Hydrogenovibrio crunogenus: one gene and its partner. The protein of the gene in region 2 binds, or shares a complex with, the protein of the main gene of each other region. Links are inferred from orthologs where the notes say so. Each region holds a gene or a part of one and is shown on either strand. Other genes may lie near its edges.

The links.
Region 1: the proteins of uvrB (region 2) and uvrD are in contact, whole or in part, in a crystal structure (PDB 7EGT), measured with the Thermus thermophilus proteins. The link is inferred for Hydrogenovibrio crunogenus from one-to-one orthologs. Residues at the interface, in WP_096411307.1 of Thermus thermophilus: Glu23, Leu25, Arg26, Asp27, Gly28, Glu29, Arg30, Phe31, Arg55, Glu326, Asp327, Phe328, Glu379, Ser382, Gln383, His398, Gly400, Arg401; in WP_096412145.1 of Thermus thermophilus: His654, Arg656, Phe657, Gln666, Asp668, Glu669, Lys680, Arg681, Leu682, Ser683, Lys685, Tyr686, Ala687.

What each region holds. Positions count from the first base shown.
Region 1 is NZ_CP032096.1:143,128-155,879, reverse strand. Bases 9,839-12,752 are described here. They hold uvrD (DNA helicase II), read right to left. Parts: upstream 12,452-12,752; coding sequence 10,226-12,451; downstream 9,839-10,225. Other genes in these bases: GHNINEIG_RS00590 (ABC transporter ATP-binding protein), read right to left, coding at 9,839-10,225. In the rest of the region: gorA (glutathione-disulfide reductase), read right to left, coding at 1-136; GHNINEIG_RS00640 (glutathione peroxidase), read right to left, coding at 268-1,011; GHNINEIG_RS00635 (hypothetical protein), read right to left, coding at 1,188-1,637; GHNINEIG_RS00630 (BaiN/RdsA family NAD(P)/FAD-dependent oxidoreductase), read right to left, coding at 1,676-2,890; GHNINEIG_RS00625 (competence/damage-inducible protein A), read right to left, coding at 2,894-3,640; GHNINEIG_RS00620 (response regulator), read right to left, coding at 3,667-4,074; GHNINEIG_RS00615 (MBL fold metallo-hydrolase), read right to left, coding at 4,098-4,877; GHNINEIG_RS00610 (HD family phosphohydrolase), read left to right, coding at 4,993-6,567; GHNINEIG_RS00605 (YfaZ family outer membrane protein), read right to left, coding at 6,627-7,220; GHNINEIG_RS00600 (hypothetical protein), read right to left, coding at 7,223-7,411; bifunctional tRNA (5-methylaminomethyl-2-thiouridine)(34)-methyltransferase MnmD/FAD-dependent 5-carboxymethylaminomethyl-2-thiouridine(34) oxidoreductase MnmC, read right to left, coding at 7,559-9,589; more of GHNINEIG_RS00590, read right to left, coding at 9,620-9,838. UniProt on the Escherichia coli protein: A helicase with DNA-dependent ATPase activity. Unwinds DNA duplexes with 3'-5' polarity. Translocates on single-stranded DNA with 3'-5' polarity. Initiates unwinding more efficiently from a nicked substrate than double-stranded DNA.
Region 2 is NZ_CP032096.1:1,914,060-1,930,727, forward strand. What follows is about bases 5,287-8,259. They hold uvrB (excinuclease ABC subunit UvrB), read right to left. Parts: upstream 7,805-8,259; coding sequence 5,768-7,804; downstream 5,287-5,767. Other genes in these bases: GHNINEIG_RS09180 (nuclear transport factor 2 family protein), read right to left, coding at 5,287-5,618; GHNINEIG_RS09190 (pyridoxal phosphate-dependent aminotransferase), read left to right, coding at 8,085-8,259. Also shown: GHNINEIG_RS09155 (leucyl aminopeptidase), read left to right, coding at 1-1,040; GHNINEIG_RS09160 (DNA polymerase III subunit chi), read left to right, coding at 1,040-1,480; GHNINEIG_RS09165 (type IV pilus twitching motility protein PilT), read left to right, coding at 1,539-2,576; GHNINEIG_RS09170 (M14 family zinc carboxypeptidase), read left to right, coding at 2,692-3,606; GHNINEIG_RS09175 (L,D-transpeptidase family protein), read right to left, coding at 3,683-4,810; more of GHNINEIG_RS09180, read right to left, coding at 4,803-5,286; more of GHNINEIG_RS09190, read left to right, coding at 8,260-9,269; ADP compounds hydrolase NudE, read right to left, coding at 9,345-9,896; yrfG (GMP/IMP nucleotidase), read left to right, coding at 9,927-10,607; GHNINEIG_RS09205 (thiopurine S-methyltransferase), read right to left, coding at 10,612-11,247; GHNINEIG_RS09210 (protein disulfide oxidoreductase), read left to right, coding at 11,325-11,891; GHNINEIG_RS09215 (spermidine synthase), read left to right, coding at 11,904-12,566; GHNINEIG_RS09220 (ATP-binding cassette domain-containing protein), read left to right, coding at 12,852-14,780; GHNINEIG_RS09225 (DNA-binding transcriptional response regulator), read right to left, coding at 14,794-15,270; nrdB (class Ia ribonucleoside-diphosphate reductase subunit beta), read left to right, coding at 15,567-16,668. UniProt on the Escherichia coli protein: The UvrABC repair system catalyzes the recognition and processing of DNA lesions. A damage recognition complex composed of 2 UvrA and 2 UvrB subunits scans DNA for abnormalities.

The DNA of each region.
Region 1 (12,752 bases), 1.8 Mb from region 2 along the record:
CAATGTTTACGCAAGTGCCACCCATTTTTTTGGCTTCAACCACTGCACATTTTTTGCCATATTCAACCGCTCTTTCCACAACGGATAAGCCACCACTTCCTGCCCCAATGGCAATCAGATCATAATCATATTGCATGTGTCTTCCTCTTCTAAAAATAGCTATTTATCTTTGTGTTATTTGGATAAATAGTTATTCTTCTAAAAAATTCATTTTAATAAAAAAAACCACCAGGCCTGGTGGTTTCTTTATCTCTAAAGGACGATCGATTATTTAGCTAAATACGCTTCCAAATCGTCAGATCCGCCAATATGCTGTCCTTCAATAAAGACTTGCGGAACCGTATCTGCATTGGCGACGGCACGTAATGTACGTGACGTTACATCCGCATGAGAAACCGTAATTTCTTCATACTCAACTCCAGCATCTTCCAACGCGGCTTTCGCTTTCGCACAGAAAGGACAACCTGGCTTGGTAAAGATAGTCGCCACTTTCTTAGGTTGAGCGTTCGGATTGATGTATTTCAACATGGTATCCGCATCCGATACTTCGAATGGGTCACCAGGTACATTCGGCTCGATAAACATCTTTTCAACAACGCCGTCTTTCACCAGCATTGAATAACGCCATGAACGCTTACCAAATCCTAAGTCTGCTTTATCAACCAGCATGCCCATGCCTTCTGTAAACTCGCCATTCCCATCTGGAATCAAAGTCACATTCGTGGACTCTTGATCTTTTGCCCACTCATTCATAACAAACGTATCATTAACAGATAGACATACAATTTCATCTACACCGTTTTCAAAGAAAACCGGCGCAAGTTCGTTATAACGAGGTAAATGAGAAGATGAACACGTTGGCGTAAAGGCTCCCGGCAAAGAGAACACAACAACCGTGCGGCCTTTGAAAATATCATCACTTTTTACATTGACCCACTCATTGTTTTGACGTGTTGGCCAGACAACACTTGGAACAGCTTGACCTTCTTTGTTTTCTAATGCTTGAGACATACTTTTCTCCTTAGTTAAGGACTTAGCCGCTTTTAAAGTAAACGCTAAGTTTTTAAAAACAGTTAATGTTGAATACAAAGCCCATTCTATGTGAAAACATAAATAAGTAAAATTAATTGTTTTAACCAAAATGATAGCTTTTAACTATCATTAGTCATGAATGACGGTCAATCCCATTATTGCATAGGAGCAGATTGCAATTCACGCATAAACAATTCCAAGCTACCCGTTTCTTGGGCGTACTTCATAATCACCCCCAACAAAGCTTGATCTTCCTGCTTTGAAGCGATTCGTGCAGCCAGTTGAAACTCATGCCCTGTCACCTCGCCTGAAAAAGCATTGGCTTCCAATAAGGCTGCAAGCGCGCCAACATTCCCTAACAAACAAGCGGCTTGCAAAGGCTTGACCGATACCCCTTCTGCATCCTTAGCCACTTCTTGTTGAGGCGACACAAAATGCTCTTGGATCAATACCTTCATCATCCAGTAATTCATTTCAGGTGCTTCTTGGCTTTCCAAGACGTTCATAAAAATCTCATTGGGATCCATCTTATGCTTCTGAATCAGCGTCTGAACTGTTTTGGAAAAAGGATCACGTGTCTCTGGTTTTAAATCTAATAAATTCATGTCTTTTCTCTGTTAAATCTTGTTACTTATTATAACTACTACACTGTTTGACCAGCCGCAAACCCTGATGACCAGGCCCATTGAAAGTTATACCCCCCGAGATGACCTGTTACATCCAACACTTCACCAATAAAGTAAAGGCCGGGCACATTTTTGACTTCAAAATTCTTAGACGATACTTCATCGGTATCGACGCCCCCTAAAGTCACTTCTGCCTTGTCATAACCAGCAGTATCACTGGGATACAGTATCCAGTGTGTTATCTGTTGCGCAAAACGCTCAATTTCTTCGTTAGGTAAGTCAGCCAACTTGGTTGCAATCGGATACATTTCCAGCCAGGCCTGGGTAAATTTCTTCGTCCAGAATTGTTGAAGCCAACGTATTAATGACGCATTACTTTGCTTTAACTGCATCAACTCCGCCAGAACATCTACGTTTGGCAACAAGTTAATTTCAATGGCTTGACCCGGTTGCCAATAATTGGAAATCTGTAGCACGCCTGGCCCACTGATGCCCTGATGGGTAAACAGCAGGGCTTCTTCAAACGATTTTTCAGTCTGTTCATTGTAGGTACTGATTTTAACATCCAGCGCAATCCCACTCAGCTTTTGACAAAAGTCTCGCCATTTCCCTTTTAAAGTTAACGGCACTAACCCCGGTCGGACAGGCACTTGCCTTAAGCCAAACTGTTCTGCGACCTGATAACCAAAATTGCTGGCTTTAAGCTTGGGAAAAGACAGTGCACCAGTGGCAATCACCAACGATTGACATTCAATAAAGCACTCATTGGTTTCAATTCGAAATGCGGCTTCATCAGGCGTTTTAGGTGTTAATTTTGCAATAGACTTCACTGAGGTCTTTAATTGCAGGGTCACGCCCGCCCAATCACATTCGGTTTTCAAAATGTGAATTAAATCTCCAGCGCGATGGCAGCAAAACAACTTCCCAAGCTCCCGCTCCTCATATTCCAGCCCATGCCGATCAACCAAATCGATAAAATCCTGAGGCTGATAGCGGGCTAATGCACTTTTTACAAAGTGCGGATTTTGGCAAATAAACTCATTCGGCGTAACCACCTGATTGGTAAAATTACACTTCCCACCGCCGGAAATTCGAATTTTCGCCGCCGCTTTAGGGGCATGATCCAATACCCAGACCTTTCGTCCACGATAACCCGCAGTGGCAGCGCACATCAATCCCGATGCGCCGGCACCAATAATCAGCACATCCGTGGTATTCGTCTTCAACCGCATTCTCTAAATAAGTTCAAACGAAGCTTCTCGCTTATTGGCTTCACAGATCAAAGCATCCAATCCTTTTTGAGCGTCGGCTTCATACCCTTCCACCCCAAGTTCAATTGTCCGGTCACCTTGTTCTGAAATACTTGGCAAACTGAATAGACGCAAAGTCGGAAACTCGATTTCAAACGCCTCCATAAAGGTGACCCACTCTGATTCATGCCCATCAATCAATCGAATGGTTTTTTCCACTTTAGGTTCCAGTTTTAGATGCGGATAATATTGATTCAATACCCATTCCATCATCGGCTTAGCCATCATTGGAAACCCTGGCATAAAGTGGTGATGCCGAATTGAAAAGCCGGGTACTCGATTATAAAAATTAGGGATGATTGTCGCCCCCTTTGGATATTCCGCCATTCGAATACGTTGAGGATAAGCGTCTTCTCCAAACTGAGCTTCAATTTCTTTAACCCCTTCCGGGTGTCGCTCAATCGGTAGCCCTAATGCTTTTGCCGCTGCTTGGCGGGTTCTGTCATCCGGTGTCGCGCCAATTCCGCCAAATGAAAACACGATATCTCCCGATTCAAAACTGGCTTGGAGCGTATCCACCAAGAAACCGGGTTCATCTCCTACGATTTTGACCCACGCCAGCTCCAGCCCTCTGGGTCTTAATAAGGTATTGGCTTGGCTCAAGTGCTTATCTTGCCGCTTGCCTGACAACACTTCGTCTCCAATAATCAACAAACCGATTTTTTGATCCATGTTTTTCTCGTTTACCCTGCTTTCATTCAACAATGTTTATTCACCTGTTTCGCAGCATTTTTTCGTTTTGCGAAAGCGTCTATTTTTTCCGCCATGAGCTTAGAGTTAATAGGCTTGGTCATATAGTCATTCATACCCGCTTCATAACATTTCTCATCATCGCCAGCCATCGCATTAGCCGTCATTGCAATAATGGGAATGTCTGACAAAGGATTGTCCAGAGCTCTAATGGCACGCGTAGTCTCATACCCATCTTTCACCGGCATTTGACAATCCATTAAAATCAAATCATAGGGGGTTTGAGCCAGTGCCTCCAGAGCTTCTTGTCCATTGGCGGTGATATCAGCCTGATACCCCATTTTTTCTAACAGTGCGACCGCCACTTTTTGGTTAACCAGGTTATCCTCTACCAGCAAAATTTTAAATGATTCCATTCTGCAACGACTCCTAACAATCGCTATGTTTCTGTTTTTGTCACATTATAAACGTGATTCGCTTCCAGCACTTCCGGCGTCCAGCGCGCAAGTTCTGTTCGGATTTCTGTTAACAGCTTTTCTTTATTCGTCACAGGCAAGTGCGAGATAAACACCGGAGGTCGATAATCCAATTTTTCTAGGTCTAATTTGAGTGCACTAGGGTAATAATGCTTGGCTAATTCACTAAGCGCCTTATCCTTTTTCGAAAACTGACTATCCATAATCAACATATCGACGGAAGGTAAATTGTTTAAAGCACGCCAAAAATCATCGTTCTGAAAACAATCACCACTAAAGGCAAACGCTGCGTCCTCATTTCCGATCCAATATCCTGCTGTGGGTACAGAATGATAAGCAGGCAAAACCACCACCTGCTTATCTGCTAATGACAGGACATCGCCATATTTTACGATGTTTAACTGTACACAAGGGCTGTCATGTGATGGCAATACGGTAAAATCTGGCCAAATCACATCATTAAAAATATGATTTTTAAGCGCATCAACAGTATGGCTCAGCGCATAAACCTGAAGGGTTTGATGCGTGCTGCCAATAAGATTCTTCAGTAAGAAAGGCAGATGAGAAATATGATCTAAATGACTGTGTGTTAAAACAATCGCCTCGATTTGCTGCATCTCTTCATAAGTCAGAGATTCCACACCTGTTCCGGCATCCACCAACAATGTCTGGTCCACTAAAAACGCAGTGGTTCCTTGTCCTGGCGAAATGCCGCCACTACACCCTAAAATTCGTAACTGCATTCTCAGTAACCTGGATTATTATGAGCCATAATTTGACGCAATAGACGCCTTCTAACACAATTTACATTATAAATAATTTATGTCAAACTGAGCTACCGTTTTCAAAAGGTTTCCAATGAACGCCTCTTTACTCGAAAAGATTGAACAACTCAATCAAGTCGGCATCGCACTCTCAGCTGAAAGCGACACTCCCACGCTGTTACAACAAATATTAACCAGTGCCCAGACTTTAACGCATGCTGATGGAGGAACGCTATACCGCATAATCGATCAAAACATGCTCCATTTTGATGTGGTTCAGAATACCTCTCTTGGTATTCGGCTTGGCGGGAATCATTCTGAGCCGATTACGTTTTCAGCAATTCCCTTAACACTGTCCTCGGGTAACGAAAATCTAACAACCGTTTCCAGCTATGTCGCAATTAAGGGTGAAACGGTTAACCTGAAAGATATCTACACTGCACAGGACTTTGATTTCTCTGGCGCCTTAGCATTTGACCAGCAATTTCATTACCGCACACAATCGATGCTTACCATTCCTCTGAAGAACTTCGACCAAGACGTCATCGGTGTATTACAACTGGTCAATGCGACCGACAAAGAAGGGAAGGTTATCCCTTTCTCAAAGGAATCGGAAAGCTTAGCGCGATCTTTGGCTTCACAAGCCTCTGTCGCACTGACCAACCGTCAACTGATTAATGAACATAAGCAACTTTTTGAAGCCTTCAGCAAGATGGTTGCCGATGCGATTGATAAAAAATCTCCTTACACTGGTGAACACTGTCAAAGAGTTCCGGTAATTACTATGATGTTGGCGGAAGCAGCTTCCAATTCAAACCATCCTGATTTCAAAGATTTTCAGATGGATGAAAGTGATTTTTTTGAATTGGAAACCGCTGCCTGGCTCCATGATTGCGGCAAATTAACCACGCCTGAATACATTATGGATAAATCCACTAAACTTGAAACTGTATTCGACCGCATTGAGCTCATTAAAACCCGCTTAAATTTAAAAGCTTTTCAATCATTGGTCAAGCAACACAACATTCCTCTAGAAGAGATCAAAGCCTCGCAAAAAAAATATTATGAACTCTACCAACGGATCCAAGACATCAATATAGGCAAAGAGTTCTTCACAGAAGCATCCGCAACATTTTTAGAAACCGTTCAATCTGAAACTTTCCAAACACTGGAAGGTACTGAAAACCCCATGCTGAGCGAGAATGAATTTCTTAACCTCAATATTAGCCGAGGCACCCTCAATGATGAAGAGCGGACTATCATGCAGGATCACGCCGCTATGTCGATTCACATGTTGGATATTTTGCCTTTCCCTAAGGAATTACAGCGCGTATCCGAATACGCTGGCGGCCATCATGAAAGAATGGATGGTAAAGGCTACCCGAACCAACTGACACGAGAAGAACTTTCAATCCCTGCCAGAATCATGGGTATTGCCGATATTTTCGAGGCTTTATCTGCCGGCGACCGCCCTTATAAGAAAGCCAAGACCCTTTCTGAAAGCCTACGAATTTTAGGGTTCATGAAACAAGAAGGACACATAGACCCGGATTTATTCAACCTGTTCATTAGAGAAAAAGTCTATCTGACCTATGCCAAGGCTTACCTGACCCCCGAACAGATTGATGAAGTAGATCACAGTCAGATCCCTGGGTTTGAAGAAAGTTAATCCGAACGTCAAAAATAAAAAAGGCTCCTTTAAGGAGCCTTTTTAAAACACATCAAATCTTACTGAAAAGCCACTCTCACACCAATATGAAAACTGTCATCCACTTCATAGTTAGTGTTGTTGAATTCCATATTAAGTTTTCTATAACCGACATAACCAACCGCACTTGGCAAAATTCTCATTTCAACACGGGCATTGAATTCTGAAGCCGTATCAGCGTCTCCAGACGTGACAATAGCCGGCGCATAAAGGTATTCCATCGCAACCGCTGCTGGAATTTCAGTCGGCATCCAATAACGACCCAACCCACCGATCATCAGACCGTAACCATCTCGATTGTTTTTATCTTCATCAATATAAAACAACTTACCTTTTAAACCTAACTCAAGATTTTTATTTCCTAGCAAGCCTTTTCTAGCCAAACTTCCGTATATATCTAAAAAACGATCGCTTTTACTGTTAAACAGAAAATCCGCCCCCAGATTCGTCAATTCATGAGGGGTTTCACGCAAAGAATAAAGTCCAATATTCCCGGCATCATTAGACAGCGATAAATCCAGACCGGCATTCCCTTCAATCGCATAAGCCCCCATTGAAAGAGAACCCATCCCGACGATTAACATACATTTACGTAACTGCTTAAACAATTTCATACTTACTCTGCTCCTTTTTGCGCATTACTGATTCTTTCTACGGATTCTGAAATACCATCTCCAGTCTCCTGAACTTTATCGAAGGCTGATTGTGTCGACTCCAGACCTGAACTGATAATCTCCCGACTACCAAACCAATCAAACATAATGGCTAAGATGATGACCCCTGCGAGTATCAAAACAATTTTCATACAGATTCCTTATAAAAGATGACGATAGTAAGGGTAGTTTACCTAAACGATACTTTAAAATACATTTTATGGTGATTATTTTATGCGATTCCAACCATGAGAATATTGGAAACAGTCTTAAAAATCTTAATTTATTAAAAATGCTCTTTACAGCATCCCTTTTCCGCTTCGCCAATGTCGAATTGCAAAACGGGCTGGGTGCACGGCATGATACAAACTTTTTGGCATTACCTGCGCATTCCCCGATACCATCGCGCCAATGATTTCTGCTGCCAGAAACACAGACATCAAGCCGCGTGCACCATGCCCATTCGAAACATACAACCCAGGCTGATACTGCTGTTCAGCATAACGATACACCGCATGAGTATGAGACTGCTCAAAATAGGCCTTTTTCATCCATTCGAAATCAGGCACAGCTCCAATCACGGGCAGATGATCCGGCGTTGTGGGACGAAACCCCACTTTACCCGCTGTCACGGTAGAATCTGCCAACCATTCCGGCAAAGCTTCTTTTGCCAAACGCTGGTTCTCTACATGAGAGGCTTCAGACATTGTCGGCGACCGATCAGGGGCTTCAAAAGTTGCTCCACTGATTGCCGTGTAGGGCGATTGTGCGCCAAAATCACCACAAACAGAATAACCGCGATGCGTTACCGTTGTCTTTAACATGCCTTTCAAATCTTCTGGTTCAAAATGAGACACCTGCCCTTTTACTGGACGAATGGGTAAATTCAATTGATTGTTCAAAATTTCATTTAAAGCACCCGTCGCCACGACGACGACATCGGCTTGGTAAGCGGCACGGATTGTCGAAACTTGCCAGGCCTGGCTGTTTTGAGTTTTTAGTGGTTGCATGTCAACCACTGTTTCTTCCAGGTTTAAGTCAATCGCTTCGTGTGCCAAACACTGAGCCACCACCGAAGCCGGCTGAACCCAGCCAGCTTCTGGAAAAAAAAGCCCTTCATGATCGGTTTTTTGACCAATCAAATCACTGGCTTGTTCCGAGTTACACCAGTAGGCAAAAGACTCCGGCAAACCGACCCTTTGTAACGCTTCTTGTAAGCGTTGGTGCATGGTTTCAGTCATGGCCAATTGCATCAATCCATTTTGCTGACCCACAATATGGTTTGATTCAAACCAAGGCTTTAGCCAACGCAAACTGCTTTCGAAACCTTTCAAATAAAACTGACTGCGTAGATTCCAGTCTGCCGTCACCAAAGGGTGAATCGCACCGGCCAGATTACCGGAAGCTTGCTGCGAAACAACGGCTTCTTGCTCCAAGACCGTCACCGACAGTCCTTGAGTGGCTAACTGGTACGCCACCGTTGCACCGGCCAACCCGGCACCGATTACAATCGCTTTTTTGGGAGAAGGGTTGATATTTTTAGGTTTTTCGAACCAAGGCGTTTTGGAAGAAAATGGCCGTGGGTGCACGTAACGCCCAAAACACATTTCCCGCTTTTGCGCATAGCCAGGGGCTTTTTCAACTTCAAACCCATGTTTTTCCAGCCCTCTTCTCACTTCTCCCGCTGCGGTAAAAGTAGCATAGGTTGTGTGTTCATCACTCAAACGAGCCATCTGTAAAAACAATTCCGCTTGCCACATACCTGGATTCTTTCGCGGCGTAAACCCATCCAAAAACCAAGCATCCACTGGACCATCAAACTCCGGCAACCCCTTCATCAAATCGCCAAACCAAAGCGTTAATCTAATGCGCGGGTCAGACATGAACACATCATGCCAACCGGGTAAAGGAAGCGGATAAACATTTAATAACGCACTAGAAAGCTCTGTTAATTCTCCAAACACTTGATGCGCTTTTGCCAACTCAGATTGCGTCAATGGAAATTTTTCAAATGAAATAAAATGCAGATGCGCATCAGCTGGCGCTTTTTCCAACCAAAGCTGACAGGTTTTTAGAAAGTTCAGCCCCGCGCCAAACCCTGTTTCCATAATGCAAAACCGACTGTTAGGAGATAAGTCTTCAAATCGCGGGGCAAGCTGATTATGCTCCAAGAAAATATAATCCACTTCCGCTAACCCATCTAATCTGGAGTAATACACATCGTCAAACATGGTCGATACGGGCACACCTTCCTCAGACCAGGTAATTTGCGCACGCTCAAGCTTAGGTGTGAATTTTGAGCCGTTAGAACAAGCAGATGAAGTTGACATTAGACCTCGATATTCTTCAATTTAAGGTGCTTAGTCGCTCTCACGACCCAGTTCAATTTTCTGGCTGGCAACGCGTTCTGCCTGTTGCGGATCATGCGTTACCCAAACGGCACACGCCTGATGTTCAGATAAATACTCTAAAATCAACGCTTCGACCGCTAAGGTGGATTGGGGGTCAAGATTCGCTGTAATTTCATCCAACAACAAAACCTGTGGCTTTTCAATCAACCCTCGAATCAGTGCCAAGCGTTGCTTTTCCCCACTGGAAAGCTTATCAACCGACTGCCTTAAAATACTGGCAGGCAAAGACAGTTTTTCGATTGCTGAAGACCACCAGGCCTGGGTATTTTTTGGATTGCTTTCCGGAAAATGGGCCGCAACGGAATCTTCCCACCAAGCGGTTTCTGCGGGAAACCACATCACTTTTTTACGCCACTTGGTCGCTTTCCAGTCTGCTTGCTCTTTCTCATCCAAGAACACACGTCCTTCATGAGGGTCTAAATCGGCCAACGCGCGCAGCAAAACCGACTTTCCAGAACCTGAAACGCCGGAAACGACCAACACCTCATTAACCGCCAAGGAAAAAGAAACCGGATTTAAAAATGGACGTTTTGAAAGAGTATCGACTTGAAACATTTAACGCTTCTCAAGTTTGGCAAACGCCGCCACTAACCATTTCGTGCCGGCATGCGTAAAGTTGACTTGAACACGGGCATGGTCGCCCGCCCCTTCGGTTCCGAGCACCGTGCCTTCACCAAACTTTTGATGAAAAACATTTTCGCCAACAGAAAAGCCTGACTCGTTCGGTAATGCAAACCCTTGATTGGCAGAGGATGTTGTGTCGCCATAATGCTTAACCGAACCACTTAAACGTACCATTTGAACACAGTCATCCGGGATTTCTTTAATGAAGCGTGAAGGCAACGGATAAAATTCCGAGCCATGCATTCGACGTCGATTGGCAAAAGAAATCATTAACTGTTTTTCCGCTCGCGTTACCCCAACATAGGCCAGGCGACGTTCTTCTTCTAAACGATAAGGGTCTTCCTGTGATTGTTGAGAGGGAAAAAGCCCTTCCTCCAAGCCAATCATAAACACCAGCGGAAATTCAAGCCCTTTCGCCGCGTGTAACGTCATCAGCTGAACCGAAGATTCCCACTGGTCCGCTTGTTGTTCACCCGCTTCCAAAGCAGCTTGTGCCAAGAACTCCGCCAAGAGGTTTTCAAAATTAGGTTGATCAAACGCTTTGGTCATCACCGCCTCTTCCGGCGCAACGCCCTCCACGGTTTCATTATTTTGCGCCGGTTTAAACACACTCACGGCATTAATCAGCTCATCTAGGTTTTCAAGCCGGCTTTGACCTTGTTCAGAGGTGTCTTTTTCAAAATGCAATTGCAAGCCAGAACGTGAAATCACCTGAATAACCTGATCTTGTAAACTTAATTCGGCCGTGCTGTCTTTTAGCGACTCGATTAAAGATAAAAATCCATTTACGGCTGTTTTTGCGCGTGCGGTCAAACCATCCTGCGCCATTTGTGAAGCGGCTTGCCATAATGAAATTTCCTGCATGCGGGCCACTTCTCGAATCTGGTCGGCTGTTTTATTCCCGATTCCTCGCGGCGGATGATTATAAACCCGCTCAAAAGCGGCATCATCTTCGGTATTGACCAGTAAGCGTAAATACGCCAACACATCTTTTATTTCAGCACGATCATAGAAGCGTAGACCACCATACACGCGATATGGAATCTGTGCTTGCAACAGGGCTTGCTCCATCACACGAGATTGCGCATTGGAACGATACAAAACCGCAACTTCGGAACGACTCCCTCCTTGCTCACACCAACCTTCAATTTGGTTACACACATAACGGGCTTCGTCCAACTCATTGAAAGCTTCATAGATGCGAATCGGCTCACCTTCCTCACCGGCACTCCAAAGATTTTTCCCCATCCGGTCCTGGTTGAACGCAATCAGGCCATTAGCCGCTTTCAGAATCGTGCCGGTGGAACGATAGTTTTGCTCCAAACGAACGGTTTTGACGTCAGAAAAATCTTCATCAAAGCGACGAATGTTTTCAATTTTAGCCCCACGCCACCCATAAATCGACTGGTCGTCATCTCCGACAATGAATAATCGGCCACTGGCGCCGGCCAATACCCGAAGCCAAGCATATTGTAAGCTGTTGGTGTCTTGAAACTCGTCCACCAAAATATGCCGAAACCGCGCTTGGTAATGCGCCAATACTTGTGGATTTTTTAACCAAAGTTCATGCGCTCGCAATAAAAGTTCTGCAAAATCGACCAGGCCTGCCCGTTTACACTGCTCCTCATAGGCTTGATAAATTTGTACCATTTGACGCACATAAGGGTTATGACCCGGATCAATATGATGTGGACGTCGCCCTTCTTCCTTCTCACCATTAATAAAGGCTTGCACTTGCTTGTGAGGCCATTGCGCCTCATCCAGCTCTAACGCTTTTAACAGACGTTTAATCACTCGTTTCTGGTCATCCGAATCGAGAATCTGGAAACTCTGTGGTAGCCCGACTTCTTTATAATGGGTGCGTAGCAACCGGTAGGCGATGCCATGAAAAGTCCCCATCGTCATACCTTGTGATTGGTTGCCGATCAACGCCTCGACACGGCCACGCATTTCACTGGCGGCTTTATTGGTAAAAGTGACCGCCAGAATGTTGTAAGCGGAAAATCCCATTACCTGAGTCAACCAGGCAATGCGATGCACCAAAACCCGCGTTTTACCACTGCCAGCGCCTGCTAAAATCAACGCATGTTGATCGTCCACCGTCACGGCTTCACGTTGTGCATCATTTAAGTCGTTTAATATATGTGAAATATCCATTCAAACTTGAACCAAACTGTTATCGTTTTATTAGCGCATATCCTAAGGGATTTTATGATTTTGAGCATCTTTTATTCCTCTCTCGGCATCCTATTTTGCCAAGCAAGAGGCGGATAAAAGGCCGTTTCATCAAGCTCTAAGCGGCTTTATGTTATTTTTGACCGAAAAACAAAAACTATTTTCAAATTTTTCTTGCATTACGGGTAAAAACAATGTAATAATTATCGAAATTTCAAAAATTCAACGTTCACCATACAATGAACTGGGTGTTTGTCTACAAATTCCCTTCCATATTTCTAGG
Region 2 (16,668 bases):
AAACTCCCAAAGATCCAAAACTTAACAGCATGACTTATGCAGCTGAGACAACAGTGGAGAATGAAAAAGCCGTAACTCAGGCACAAGCTTCAGCATTGGGTATGGCATTGACTCAAGATTTGGCCAACATGCCAAGTAACTATTGCACCCCGACGTACCTTGCAGAAACAGCAGAAAAGATGGCACAAACCTACGGTTTTGACGTCAATATTCTGGAACAAGATGAAATGATTCAGATGGGAATGGGGTCTTTTATGGCGGTCGCACAAGGCGCTCACACGCCTCCTAAGATGATCTGTCTTTCTTATCAAGGCTCGGATGCTTCAGAAGCACCGATTGCCCTAGTGGGTAAAGGGGTGACATTTGACACTGGAGGTATTTCACTCAAACCTGGCGAAGCTATGGATGAAATGAAATATGACATGGGTGGCGCGGCGACAGTGCTAGGTGTCTTTGAAGCACTAGGACGTTTAAAACCAAAACTCAATGTCGTTGCGGTCATTCCGTCTACGGAAAACATGCCTGCAGGCAACGCCATCAAGCCGGGAGATGTCGTTAAATCCCTATCTGGCCAAACCATTGAAATACTCAATACCGATGCAGAAGGCCGTTTGATTTTATGTGATGCATTAACTTATGCGCAACAAACCTATAAACCAAGTAAGATTATTGATATGGCAACCTTGACAGGGGCTTGCATTATTGCACTGGGTCATCAAATGTCAGCCGTATTAGGGAATGATCAAACCTTGGTGGATGCACTTGTCGCTTCCGGCCAGAAGACTTATGATCGTTTTTGGCAAATGCCGTTAAGCGAAGAGTACGATGAACAGCTTAAATCAAACTTTGCAGACATGGCAAACATTGGCGGCCGTGCTGCCGGCACCATCACAGCGGCTCAATTTCTAGCTCGATTCACAAAAGAAGTAGATTGGGCACATTTGGATATTGCTGGCACCGCCTGGATCAGCGGAAAAGATAAAGGGGCAACTGGGCGCCCAGTGCCTGCATTGGTTGATTTCTTACTTGAGCAAATTTGATGACCGCAACCCCTCCTCTTGAAAAGGATGTCATTTTTTACGTATTGGGAACGAATACAGCCCAACAGCGAGAAGCCTTTATTGCCAAGCTGGTCAACAAGATACATCGTGAAAAACGCCTGTGTGATATTCGGTTTGCCAGCGAGGAGGAAATGACACGCTTCGACTTATCCTTATGGCAATACCACCCCGAAGCGTTCATTCCCCACAGCGTGCAACAGACTGTTCAAGCGCCTATTCAACTGTGGATGGGTCAGGTAGCGAGCCCATGCCAAGACGTTCTATTAAATGTTCATCCTGATTTTCCACAAAACTTTCAGCTTTATAACCGTACAATTGAAGTGTTAGATCAAACAGAACATTTAATTCAAATGGGGCGTGAGCGCTGGAAAGCTTATAAAAAAGAAGGATTAGAGCCGACCGTTCACAAAATAAAATAAACTGAAACCTAGAAGAGTTTCAGATTTGCTCGATTCATGAGGCGATTGAAGGAAGCTTATGGATATTACACAGTTATTAGAGTTCAGTGTGCAACAAAAGGCATCGGACTTACACCTTTCTGCCGGAACGGCTCCTATGCTTCGTTCTGACGGCGATATGCGTCGTATAGATTTGCCTGAACTCGATGCTAAGACCCTTCAAAACATGCTCTATCAGATCATGTCCAAACCGCAACAAGAACAGTTTGAAACGGCGTTTGAAATTGATTTTTCTTATGAATTGCCCAATATTGCCCGATTTCGGGTCAACATTTTTCAACAAAACCGAGGCATGAGTGCTGTATTTCGGACGATTCCGAACAAGGTCATGACATTTGAAGAACTCAATGCTCCGGAAATATTGAAGGAAATCGCCCAAACCCCACGTGGCATTGTCTTGGTGACCGGACCGACTGGCTCGGGTAAATCAACCACTCTTGCAGCTATGATTGATTTTATTAACGAAACCCAGCAAGCGCATATTCTCACCATTGAAGACCCAATTGAATTTATACATCAACCTAAAAATGCTCTCATCAACCAACGAGAAGTCCATCGAGACACGCACCACTTCAGCAATGCATTACGATCAGCCTTACGTGAGGATCCCGATGTCATTTTGGTCGGTGAAATGCGAGACCTGGAAACCATCAGCTTGGCATTAACCGCTGCTGAAACCGGCCATTTAGTACTCGCGACACTTCATACCAGCTCGGCAGCAAAATCCATTGACCGAATCATCGATGCCTTTCCAGCAGGTGAAAAAAACATGGTTCGCTCAATGCTTTCAGAATCTTTAAAAGCGGTGATTTCTCAAACCCTATTGAAAAAACAAAACGGTGGGCGAGTGGCTGCACATGAAATTTTATTGGGCTCTCCTGCCATCCGAAACCTTATTCGGGAAGATAAAGTCCCTCAAATGTATTCCGTTATTCAAACCTCAAATAAACTTGGTATGCAGACGTTGGATCAGGATTTGCAACGTCTGGTCAAAAATGGAATCGTGAATAAAGAAATTGCTCGCAGTAAGGCAGTGAACAAAACCGATTTCTTATGATTTTTTTGTTTTGATAAAAATAAATAGACGTAATAAAAAAATTTGAACACGTAAGTTGTTCTAAGCTTTAAAATAGACCAACTCAAAACAAAAGAATTTAAGAACCCATTCAATCATGAATATTAGCCTGCAAACCGTGTACAGTGTGTCAATTAAGCCTTTTATCTTCAGTTTTATTGGATTGCTGTTAACGACACCGCATGCGTTTGCATCCATTCCTGCCATGCCATCAGGAGATAAGAAAGTCATTCAAGACTTTTGTAAAGACCTGTCTAAAAAGCTCCGCACAGTCAAGTATCAAAAATGTTTAGAATTAGGTTTAAACGAAAGTCACCTCTACCAGAGTACCGAAAAACGCCCTTTAACCTATAGAGAAGTACTCCCTTCTTCTTCCATGCCCCCTAAAGGCCGCATTTTATTTATCGGCGGTATCCACGGTGATGAATACGCCGCCATCAGTTTAACTTATCTTTGGCTACAAACCTTACTAAAACAAGGAACAGAGACAGGCTATCACTGGTTGTTTTTACCTTTAGCCAATCCGGATGGTTTATTTAAAAACCCTGCAACCCGTCCCAATGCTAACTCAGTTGACCTGAACCGTAATTTCCCCTCGCCTGACTGGGATGAGCTGGCTTTACGTACCTGGAAGAATCACTATCATAGAAATAAACGTCGTTACCCAGGTCCTTTTGCTAATAGTGAACCGGAAACACAATGGTTGGTTGAATTGATTGAACGTTTCCAGCCGAACGCGATTATTTCTATCCACGCGCCCTATGGTTTGCTCGATTATGATGGACCCGAACACGCACAGCCAAATAAAATCGGCCACTTGAAGCATCGCGCTTTAGGAACTTACCCCGGTTCTTTAGGGCGTTATGCTGGTGAACATCTAAACATCCCCGTATTAACATTGGAATTGAAATCGGCTGGCAGAATGCCTAAAGACTCCGAGATTCAACATATGCTACAAGACTTGGAAAATTGGGTCGCAGAAAAGATTAAACAAAATGACTGGGATTTATAATAACGTGAAGCGCGACTCCAAAAACGTTCTCACATCATCAAACCTTTTTTGAAGCACAGACACTAAAAGATATGGGTTAAGAAACCTGCGGACCCACTTTTGATTTTTGAAAAGTCTCGTAGACCATTTGCCAACTTCCGCTAACCCCTTGTCTTTGCCAGTATTGCTCAACCAGTTTGCCACCTTTAACAGGGAAACTGACATAATAAACCCCCTGCTCTCCAGGATAGGCAAACACGCTTACACGAGACCAATCGACTTGATAATTCTGCTGTGAACGCAACCATTGATTGATTTGGGACAACACTTGCTGCTTATCTTCATAATTACGATCAATCAAACTACGCTGTGCACTTTGAGCAATAATAACAGGTGTAGCAGGTGCCAAACGATATTGGTAAATCAAAGTTTGCATGGCAGGGTTATTCAATACCACACATCCTCGGCTCGCTAGAGGAGGACGGCTATACGTGCTTCGAGGTGTGCCGTGTAACCAGATTCCTGAACCGGTTCGACCTTTTTGCTTGTCCCAACTATTCGGGTAATTTAAGGTTAAGGCCGCAACGCCGTACAACTCAGGTAACTTTGAATCGGATAATTCTTTTTCAACTTTGTAAATGCCAATGGGCGTCTTCAGGTCGCCACGGACCTGTTTACCCACGCCTTTTTGCCCAATTGACACATAATAGTTCGCCACTTCTTCATAGCCGTTTTCATTTTTTTGATACAAGTACAGTCGGTGTGCGGCAGAATCGACAATCACTAAATAAGGCTCATGACTAGTTTTCAAAACATACTGAGCCAATAAAGCATCCCAATCTCCTCGGGAACGTTCAAGATCGGCTTTTCGTTGCCAGCGTACTTTTGCTTCCGATAACAAGGCATTGGATTTGCGAGCATGCGCGGTTCTTTTTTGAGTCACCCATTCGGATTTCCCAGCTTTAATCGCATATAAATCGGCTTTCATCAACTGAGCCAGCTGGTACTTCGGCATATTTTTAGCCAAATCCTGCATGTCGTAAAAAGCTTCATTAAATGATAAATTCTTAATCGCGTTCAGACCGGTAATCAATTTTTTTTCGGGCAACGACACAAAATCTTCCGCCATACTGGCAGACCAAGGTAAGCAACAGAAAAACACCACTAAAAATGACCAGGCCTGGCAACTTTTACTTTCTCTGACTTTCTGCAAAAACCTATTCATATATCACATCTTCCTGCACAATTTTCCAGGTTTGATCTTGTTTTTGCCAAACCAGTTTTTTGCGAACTTTATCTTTAAAGGTATTGGATTCATAAGCCTGCCAAAAAGTCACTTGAATGGTATTTGGCGTTAAAGGCACAACCTGCACTTTATCTAATTGTATTTTAATATAACTAGGACGTTTTAGACTGCCTTTCCGACTGTTTGCCCAAGCTTGATGTGTCTTATAGCCTTCAGGTGCATAAGTCGAAACATAAAACCCTAAATAAGCTGATATATTTTGACTGGCCCATGCTGCACGCCAGCGTTCAACCAAATCCGCCACTGTTTGCATATGACGCTCAACTTGCTTTAACTGGGATTTTTCAGGTGTTTTCAAGTCACTGCTGGCACTTAATATCCACCGTCCTTTTGGCAATGTAATCTCTGTCTTATCAAACACCGTTTGGTAAGCCAGTTGTGCCTGGTAAGCATAAATTTGATTTAAATTCTCACGTAAGGAAGCAATTCTCGGGTCGCCATCCAGTGCTGACTCTAACACTTGTTGTGCTTTTTTATACTGCTGCTTTTTAATATATGCGACTGCAAGATTATTACTAACAGCTAAATCTTGCGGATAGGTTTTTAACATCGACGTTAATATTGAAATGGTTTTTTCCATATTACCGGCTTGAGAAGCTTTGGCGGCTTGTTCAAATTGCGCTTGATAGGTATCACCCTCTGCAGCCCAAACATTTATACTCGCTGTAAACGATAGTAGTAGTGTCGTTGCCAATACGATCAAATTCGATGTTTTTTGCACGCTCATTTAATTCTTTTTAATCCTGTTTCTTCGTTTACCCGCTTCTGACGAGTGTGTTTGAACTGATTCGGTTCATTTTTTCATAAACTCACCTTTCGAATCAATCACTTATTTTAAGGGATTTCATGTGTAATTTATTCAAAAAACAATCTATTTTAACGTAAATCCCCTACCCCAACCATAGAACTTTTTAAACGTTTTAGATCGTCACGCAATTTTGCGGCCAACTCAAAATCCAAATCTTTGGCGGCTTGGTACATTTGTTTTTCCATACGTTTGATTTCAGACGCCAATTGCGCGGGGGTCATACGTTGCATTTCCTGTGACGAATACTCCCCATCCGCCTCGGCTGATTTGAGTTTTGCAGCGGATGCACCCGGCTTAGGCGCATAAGGCGAATCTTCCAAAATATCGGTTATTTTTTTGTTCAGTTTCTGCGGTGTAATACCCTGTTCCGTATTATGCTGAATCTGTTTGGCACGACGTCTTTCCGTTTCCTCGATCGCTTTCTGCATCGATTGGGTGATTTTGTCGGCATACAAGATGGCTTTTCCGTCCACGTTTCTAGCGGCACGCCCAATCGTCTGAATCAAGGAGCGATCAGAACGCAAGAAACCTTCTTTATCGGCATCTAAAATCGCAACCAAAGACACTTCGGGGATATCCAAGCCTTCTCTGAGCAAGTTAATCCCTACCAACACATCGAACTCTCCCAAGCGCAAATCACGAATGATTTCAATACGCTCAACCGTATCAATATCCGAGTGTAAATAACGAACCCGAACATTATGCTCTTCAAGGTACTCGGTCAAGTTTTCAGCCATTCGCTTGGTCAGCGTAGTCACCAAAACACGCTCTTCTTTCTCAACGCGTAAACGAATTTCCCCTAACAAATCGTCCACTTGGGTCAATGCTGGGCGCACTTCCAAAACAGGATCCAATAAACCGGTCGGACGAACCACCTGTTCTACAATTTTGGACTCATGCTCCGCTTCATATTTGCCCGGCGTAGCAGACACAAAAATCGTCTGCGGCATAATTTTTTCAAACTCATCAAACCGCATTGGACGGTTATCCATCGCAGAAGGTAAGCGAAAACCAAAAGTGACCAAATTTTCTTTTCGAGAACGATCCCCTTTGTACATCCCACCGATTTGAGGAATGGTCACGTGGCTTTCATCAATAAACATCAAAGCATTTTTAGGCAAGTAATCCAACAACGTTGGTGGCGGCTCACCAGAAGCTCTTCCGGAAAGATAACGGGAGTAATTTTCAATCCCTGAACAATAGCCTAATTCTGACATCATTTCTATGTCCAACCGTGTCCGTTCTTCTAAGCGTTGCGCTTCCACCAGTTTATTCAGGCTGCGCAGCTCTTCCAAACGACTGACCAACTCCACTTTGACTTGCTCAATGGTTTGTAACACACGTTCTTTCGGGGTGACATAGTGCGACTTAGGGTAGACTGTCACCCGGGTTGGACGCGTTAACACCTCGCCTGTCAAAGGGTCAAACCAAGCCAGTGAATCGACCTCATCATCGAAAAGTTCAATACGAATGGCATATTCTTCAGCTTCTGCAGGAAAAACATCAATCACATCCCCGCGAACCCTAAAGCAACCTCGCCAAAGCTCTACATCGTTGCGGGTATATTGCATTGTGGTTAGTTGTTGCAAAATATCACGTTGAGAAACCGCATCGCCCAATCGCAATTGTAAAATCATTTTTAAATACTGATCCGGATCCCCTAACCCGTAGATGGCAGAGACCGTCGCAATCAAAACCACATCTTTCCGTTCCATCAACGCCTTGGTAGCAGACAATCGTAATTGTTCAATCTGTTCATTGACGGAGGAATCTTTAGCAATATAGGTGTCAGAGGCTGGCACATAGGCTTCCGGCTGATAATAGTCATAATAAGAAACAAAGTATTCCACCGCATTGTACGGGAAAAAGCTTTTCATCTCACCATAGAGTTGCGCCGCCAGCGTTTTATTATGCGCCAGAATAATAGTGGGTCTTTGTACCTTGGCAATCACGTTCGCCATGGTAAACGTTTTACCGGATCCAGTTACCCCGAGTAAGGTTTGGAAAGCTTCACCGTCTTCCAACCCTTCCACCAGTTGTGCAATGGCGACCGGTTGATCCCCGGCGGGCTCATACTGAGAGACAATTTCAAATTTTTTTGCCATAGTAACGTATTTCTAACTCTTATCGATGCTGCTGAAAACAAGTGTTTGTCATTAAAAATCAAGACTTGCGACCATTATGCTTACTTATTTAACGTTTTGCGCCAAGGTGACCGAATTTTCTCTTAAAAAAAAGCCCGTTTGGTTGTAAAATAACTGAAACATTTTACCTGAGAGCTGAACAGAACAAAACCGTGTATTTCGTGAAGCAATAACTCAATCTCACCAAAACACAGGATGAAACTGTACAGCAATCGCAAACATGAATGAGACCTTAAACATTATGTCCAGATTGTCTAATCGCGTTAATCGAGTCAAACCCTCTCTGACTTTAGTGATTTCTGCCAAAGCGGCAGAGCTGAAAAGAGCCGGAAAAGATATTATCAGCTTAGGTGCCGGGGAACCTGATTTCGATACCCCAGATCACATCAAATCGGCTGGTATCAGCGCAATTCAAAATGGACAGACTCGTTATACTGCCGTCGATGGCACACCGGAATTAAAAGGTGCCATTATTGAAAAATTCAAACGCGACAATAACCTGACGTATGAAATGGATCAAATCCTGGTGTCCTCCGGTGGAAAACAAAGTTTTTATAACTTATGCCAGGGCTTGCTGAATGATGGCGATGAAGTTGTCATTCCTGCACCTTACTGGGTGTCCTATCCTGACATGGCGCTTCTAGCAGGCGGTGAGCCAATCATTATCGAAGCTGATATAGAGCAAGGCTTTAAAATCACTCCCGAACAATTAAAAGCGGCCATCACCCCTAAAACCAAAATGGTTGTGATTAACAGTCCGTCTAACCCGACTGGTGCTGTTTACACGGCAAGTGAATTGAAAGCACTGGGCGAAGTGTTACAACAATACCCGGACATTGTCATTGCCTCGGACGATATGTATGAACATATCCTACTCAATGACACCCCGTTTACAAATATTCTAGAAGTCTGCCCAGAGCTAACCGATAGAACCGTGGTTATGAATGGGGTTTCTAAAGCTTACTCAATGACCGGCTGGCGTATTGGATACGCCGGCGGTCCGAAAGACTTGATCGCAGCGATGCGAAAAGTTCAATCTCAAAGCACCTCAAACCCTTGCTCGATTTCACAGGCGGCTTCAACAGAAGCCCTGAATGGCCCACAGGATTGTATTGAAACCATGCTGACAGAGTTTAAAAAGCGCCATGAGTTTGTTGTGGAGCGCATCAACGAAATCCCAGGGTTTAAATGCATTCCGGCTGCAGGCGCTTTTTATGCCTTTATGGATGTGAAAGAGGCAATGAAACAAAAAGGGTATGAAACCGATGCCGATTTTGCGACCGCCATCCTAGAAGAAGTGGAAGTAGCTGCTGTTCCCGGTTCTGGATTTGGTGCTGAAGGTCATTTAAGGATTTCTTTCGCAACCAGCATGGTCAATTTGATTAATGCTTTGGATCGCATTGACAGCTTTATGAAAGACGCTTAATCGTTTCATTGATAACAATAAAAAACCGCCAGGCCTGGCGGTTTTTTTATGTCGTCTGAAAAAGTCTACGGCGATTTATCCAATGTGCTTTAAATGCTGCAATGTCAACATTAAAGCGGCATAAGCCCGACCTTCTGAAAACTCAGGATGAGCCAACAACGCCGGCCAATCTTTAATTGGCCAGTGTACCACTTCCAACGGCTCGGGCTCATCTCCTTCGGCATTACTGGGAGACAGTCCCGTTGCTAAGACTAAGTGCGTTTGGTGTGACATATACCCCGCCGCCAACGTCACCGAATCCATCAAGGCAATATCAGCCGGCAAAAATCCAATTTCTTCCTGACTTTCTCGAAGTACCGCTTCTTCCCAGGTTTCTCCCGGATCAATTTTTCCTTTTGGAAATCCCAGTTCATAGCGTTCAACACCGGCGGCATATTCCCGAATCAGCACCAGACAGTCATCCATAATCGGTACAATTAAAACGGCACCATGGACGGAACTTACTAACCGTTCAAATTGAACTTGAGTGTCATTTCCATAAACAATGTCCAAGCCTTCCACGGTAAAAATACGCGTGTTAGCCAGTTCTTTTTTCGTTAGAATAACGGGCGTTTTTTTCTTTTTCATAAAAAGAATAATACGAAAATAGGAGTCAAAATGCGAATTAAACACTCATCTCAAGGCCTACAAATTCCGTGGAATGACATTGAAACCGTGTTACTCGACATGGACGGCACCTTACTCGACTTGCATTTTGACTGGCACTTTTGGATGGAATATGTGCCGAAAATGTACGCCAACCAAAACCACATGACCCTTGAAGAAGCCAACAAAATCATTCGGGGCAAAATTCATTCCCAGCAAGGCACTTTAAACTGGTATTGCTTGGATTACTGGACAGAGCAGCTCAACCTCCCGATCGCAGAACTAAAACATGAGCTGAAACACATGATTCAGGCGCATCCAGAAGTGATCACCTTTTTAGAACGTCTGCGAACCTTAAATAAAGAAGTTGTCATGGTGACCAATGCCCACAGAGACAGCTTGGCGATCAAACTGGAAATGACTGAAATCGGCGATTATTTCGATGAAATGATCTCATCTCATGACTTTGGTATGCCAAAAGAAAATGAAGTATTGTGGCAAAAAATTGAAAATAAATTTGGATACAACCCAGCTAAAACCCTATTGATTGATGACAATCTACAAGCGTTACAATCAGCGCAGGATTATGGCATCCGTTACCAGCTTGCTGCGGTTCACGTGAGTCCTAAAATGGATAAAATCGACCCTAAAGGCTTCCCCGGTTTTGAAAACTTCAGCGAAATCATGCCTTGAATCATTAGGTTTTCGGGATTAACACAAACACATTCTCCGTTGTTTGAACGCCTTTACGTTCAAACGTATCCGATTCGACTTTTTCAATGTTAAATCGGTCTTCAAACAAGGCTTTGACCTCTAATGCAGAGACCGCAAACGGTGGTCCTGACTGCAATGACTGGTCATAATCCATTGCAATCAATAAAATCGGCACCCCCGGCGCTAAAACAGCTTTCAAATGAGACGCGTATTGTTGTCTCATTTCCGGAGGAAGCGCAACTAAAGCAGCTCGATCATACACGGCTTTCACCTCGCGACACTCCTTGACGGACACATCAAAAAAATCACCACTCAGCAAAGACATTTTATCCATCTCAAAACCACTGAACCGAGGATGCTTTAAAGTCGTCGCTTGCAAACCATTTTCTGTCACAAATTCTTGAAGCGCTTTTTCACTTAATTCGACGCCTAATACGGTATGCCCCTGCTGATTTAACCAAAGCATGTCTAGAGATTTACCACATAACGGAACAAAAACCTGTTCATGCCCTGACAAATTCAATTTTTTCCAGTGTTTTTTTAAGAAAGCATTCACATCAGGCTGATGAAATCCTACTCGCCCACTGCGCCACATTTGGTGCCAAAAATCTGCTTCCATACCGCTTCCTTTGTTATCATTTGCGCTAAAGATACTGTTTCCCGAAATAAAATTCAAAAAATGAGTTATTTATTTACATGAAAAAATCACCTCCACCTGCTAATACGCCTAAAAAAGAGGGCTCTGAAACCAGAGAGGCTTTGCCTTTATTACAACGCAACTGGGTCAAAAACTTCCTCACAGCGATTTTTTTTATTGCTCTATATCTTGCCATCCGCCCTTTTATGCAAGGAGATGTGGCTGAAGGGTTTGCTCCTGAACTGACAACTGAATCTATTACGGGCAAGGAAATTCATTTGAAAGACTATCGTGGAAAACCCGTGATGGTGCATTTTTGGGCAACGTGGTGCCCGATCTGTGAATTTGAACGGGATGGCATTGAAAATATTGCACAGGACTACGCTGTCATCAATATTGCTACCCAGTCGAACGATGATGAAGGATTGTTAACCTATGCCAATGTTCACCAAATGAATGCGGACATCATTGTCAATGACTTTGATGGGAGCTTGATGAAACAATTTGGCGCAAGAGCCGTTCCGGCAACCTTTATTATTGGGCCGACAGGGAAGATAGAGTTCGTAGAGGTCGGTTACTCCACCAGCTTAGGATTAAAAGCCCGGCTTTGGTGGCTCAGTCAGTAATCTTATTTTTCTATGGCAAAACACCCGAACGGCTCCATTTCTTATAGTGAGCGAGATGTATACGGCTTAATCCAAGTGGTCGACAATGAGATTATGAGAAGTCTTTATTTTGACTCTCTTGTGGAACAAAGTCGTTACTATTTCCATGCCCCTTTAACATTGGCATTTGAATATCAATCCGCTCTGTTAGAAGAGACACTGGAGCATGCTCATTCAACATCTGTCCAATCGATCTTAATGCTGGGATTAGGTGGAGGAAGTCTTGCCACTCAGCTACACAGTGTGTTACCTAACTGCCAACAAACTGTGGTTGAACTGCGTGAGGCGGTTATCCAGATTGCCTACCGTTATTTTTATTTACCCGATACCCCACAAATACAACCGATACAAAGTGATGCCAATGACTTTGTCCAGCAAGCAGCGCAACAATATGACCTGATGATTGTCGACCTGTATGACAATGACAGCATGCCTTGGATTTTTAGTGAAGAGACATTTTTATCAAGACTGCATTATTTGGTCTCTGGTTCGGGCCGCATTTTATTTAATTTATGGAAAAGCTCTCCCGATACAACCTTAAAAATCATCCAATTCTGGGAACAACACCGCGGTGCTCATCTCAAAACACGAGAAATCCAATCCAGTGGGAACATCATTCTTTGCGTGGATTTTTAACATCATCAACATCAACAAATCAGCTCGGATTATCTCAGTTAGATATCAATGCCGTAAAAATGAATCCCACAATCCAACCCAAACCGTTAAAATAATTCCCTACGCAGGGGGATATTGACCTACGATATTGCAACCATAGAAAATAACGATAGAATACCCGACAACATAAGCCTTAAAACGGCCGATAAAAACACTGACAACCACCTGATTAACACTAACAACCACTAACTTCATACAAAGCAGGTTAGTCCAAACTTAATTCTCAACCAAAAGACACCGAATTTTATGGCTCTACTTTTTTTGCGCGATATGTTCTTGAGTTACGGAACACACACCCTTTTAAATAAAGTTTCCTTTAAAGTCGAAACCAATGAACGCGTTTGTATCGTTGGACGCAACGGCGAAGGTAAGTCGACTTTATTAAAAGTCATCGAAGGGAGTATTCAGGCCGATGACGGAACCCGGATTGTGCAGGATGGCGTTAAGATCGCAAAACTTCAGCAAGAAGTGCCTAACGATTTAGCGGGTAGCGTCTTCCACATTATTGCCTTAGGATTGGGAGATATTGGTCACCATATTGAAGAATTCCACCGCCTCAGCCATGCCATCTCAGAAAATTATACGGATGAATTAATGGCCAAAATGACCAAAGCACAACAAGCCATTGATGCACAGGACGGTTGGGACCTCAATCAAAAAGTGGAAACCATTATTTCCAAGCTGTCATTGCCAGCCGACGCTGAGTTTTCAGCGCTTTCTGGCGGCATGAAGCGTCGGGTCTTATTGGCGCAAGCCCTGATCCAAAATCCGGATATTCTATTACTGGACGAGCCCACCAACCACTTGGACATTCCGTCCATTCAATGGCTGGAAGACTTTCTTAAAAACCTGCAATGCAGCTTGATTTTCATCACCCATGATCGCTCCTTCTTACAGGCGCTTGCAACACGTATTGTGGAAGTGGATCGTGGGCAGTTACATAACTGGGAGTGCGATTACAAAACTTACCTAGAGCGTAAACAAGCACAATTGGAATCTGAAGCCAAAACCAATGCCGAGTTTGATAAAAAACTGGCACAAGAAGAGGTTTGGATCCGTCAAGGCATCAAAGCACGACGCACCCGAAACGAAGGCCGCGTTCGTGCCTTGGAAAAACTCAGGGAAGAACATAAAGCGCGACGCTCACAACAAGGTAAGGCGAATCTGCAATTTAACCAAGGGGCGAACTCTGGTAAACAAGTCATTGAAGTTGAAAATTTATCCTTTGCTTGGCCTGACCAGCCGGTCATTCAGGATTTTTCAACCATGATTTTACGGGGTGATAAGGTTGGGATTATTGGTGCCAATGGATGTGGTAAATCCACCTTACTCAAACTGTTGCTTGGTAAACTTGAACCGCAGTCCGGCACAGTAAAACTGGGAACCAACATTCAGATTGCTTATTTTGACCAGCACCGAGACCAACTCGACGAAAATAAAGTGGTGGTTGAAAGTGTGCTTGAAGAATCGGACTATGTCGAGATCAATGGACAGCGTAAGCACATCATGAGCTATCTGTCCGACTTCTTATTCAGCCCGGAACGGGCCAGACAGCAAGTGAAGGCTTTATCGGGTGGTGAACGCAACCGCTTGTTACTTGCTCGAGTATTCTCCAAACCGTCTAACTTGTTGATTTTGGATGAACCGACCAATGACTTGGATATCGAGACCCTTGAACTGCTAGAAGAATTATTACTCGACTATCCCGGTACCGTCCTGATTGTCAGCCATGACCGGGCTTTCTTAAACAGTGTGGCGACCAGTTCAATCGTGTTCGATGCACCGGGCATCGTGAATGAATATATCGGCGGCTATGATGACTGGTTACGTCAACGCCCTGACCATTTAGCTCAATCTGCCACGCTTGAAAAACAAACCGAAAAAACAGCCAAAGCAACCAGGCCTGGCGAAAATTCATCTTCGGAAGAGGAGAGTAAGGCCTCTAAAAAACCCAAAAAGCTGAGTTATAAAGACCAGCGAGAATACGATGCGCTGCCTCAACAAATAGAAACGCTAGAACAAGAACTGGAAAAATTAAATGAGCAGATGAGTGCACCGGATTTTTACCAGCAAGACAACACACAAGAAGTCATTGACCGTCTAAACACTTGTGAGTCGGAACTTGAAGCCGCATTTGAACGCTGGGAACACCTGGAAGCCCAACTAAACGATTAACGCAAGTTATTGCTCAACGTTTTAAAAAGACGCTGGGGCGAGGCCGACTTGAAAGCTCTTTTTGCCATTTTTTCCAACGGTTCAAGCGAATAAGCAACCGCAGTAATGCTTTGGAAGATGGCGGTTGATCGAGTTGATATTTAAAATACCCTTTTTCAATCAACCCCTGCAGTTCAGACAAATCAGACGCCTGTCGCATTAACACCACAGGCGTAGATAAAATTGTCGGGTTGTCATGGGTCACCTGCCCCCAAACTTCCACGACAGCTTGTGCAAGAGACTGATCGATTAAAACTGCCAAATAAACCCGGCGGGTTGAGTAATGATGCTTTTCGATTTCCGCCGTTACCTGTTTTGCTGTACTCAAGGCAACCACTTCAAGTCCAAATCCTTTAAAGAACTGTCGCAACCGATCCAGTCGCCCCAAGTCCGGATCACATACAATAATGCGTCGTCCCTTTAACCACATTAACGATTGTTTAAGCTGCATACCTCACCCTTTTTAAAGGCGCTTTATCGATAGTTCTTATCATTATCAATAAAGTCAGGTTAAAAAGCTATTAAAAACCAAACGCCTGATCAGTTCCCTTCACTACAAACAATAATAGTTATTAATTGCATTTAAAGAAATTCGCTGTAAAATAATCCATTCATGATGCTATAAAAAAACTCTTAGAAAACGTATCTCAACAAGCTCTAAAATAAGATACAATTTTCACCTACTGTTAAACTGAAATAACGGTTAACGTAACCTTAAAATTTGCTATTTTGCAGGAAATTTGCCCTATGAGCTGTAATGAAAAACACACCTATTCAACTTTTTGCCGTTCTTCGAACAACGCTTTGAAAGAACCGATGTTCTTTGGTCAAAACGTCAATGTGGCGCGCTATGATCAACAAAAACACCCGATTTTTGAAAAGTTGATTGAAAAGCAACTCAGTTTTTTCTGGCGACCTGAAGAGATCGATTTATCTTCAGATCGAGGCGAATATGCTAATTTACCTGAACATGAAAAACACGTTTTCATCAGTAACCTAAAATACCAAACACTATTGGATTCCGTACAAGGCCGTTCACCTAACGTCGCCTTGCTACCGTTGGTGTCGATTCCGGAACTGGAAACCTGGATTGAAACCTGGTCTTTTTCGGAAACCATCCACAGTCGCTCTTATACTCATATCATTCGTAATATCGTATCAGACCCATCTTTGGTATTTGACGACATTGTAACCAATGAAGAAATTGTCAAACGTGCCATCAGTGTGACCGTTTACTACGACAAACTCATCAATCTGACAAATCGTATGTATGCTGAAGAAATCGATTTGGAAAAGGATGATGCCTTCCGTAAAGAAATTAAAACCGCATTGTTCTTAACCATTGTTTCCGTCAACGTTTTAGAAGCGATCCGCTTCTATGTTTCTTTTGCATGTAGCTTCTCATTCGCTGAACGTTCCCTGATGGAAGGGAACGCCAAAATCATTAAACTGATTGCCCGAGATGAAGCGTTGCATTTATCAGGAACGCAACACTTAATCAACATCTTGCGTGAAGGAAAAGATGATCCAGAAATGATGGACATTGCTAAAGAAAATGAAGACAAGGTTTATCAGATTTTCCGTGAAGCGGCAGAACAAGAAAAGGAATGGGCAGATTACTTATTTAAAGATGGATCAATGATCGGGCTAAATGCCGGCATCCTCAAAGATTATGTGGAATACATCACCAATACCCGCATTAAAGCCATCAAACTGGACCCTATTTTTGAAAATAAAAGCAACCCTCTGCCATGGATGAACAACTGGTTAGTGTCCGATAACGTGCAAGTGGCGCCACAGGAATCCGAAATCAGTTCTTATTTAGTCGGTCAGGTCGATTCAACAGTCG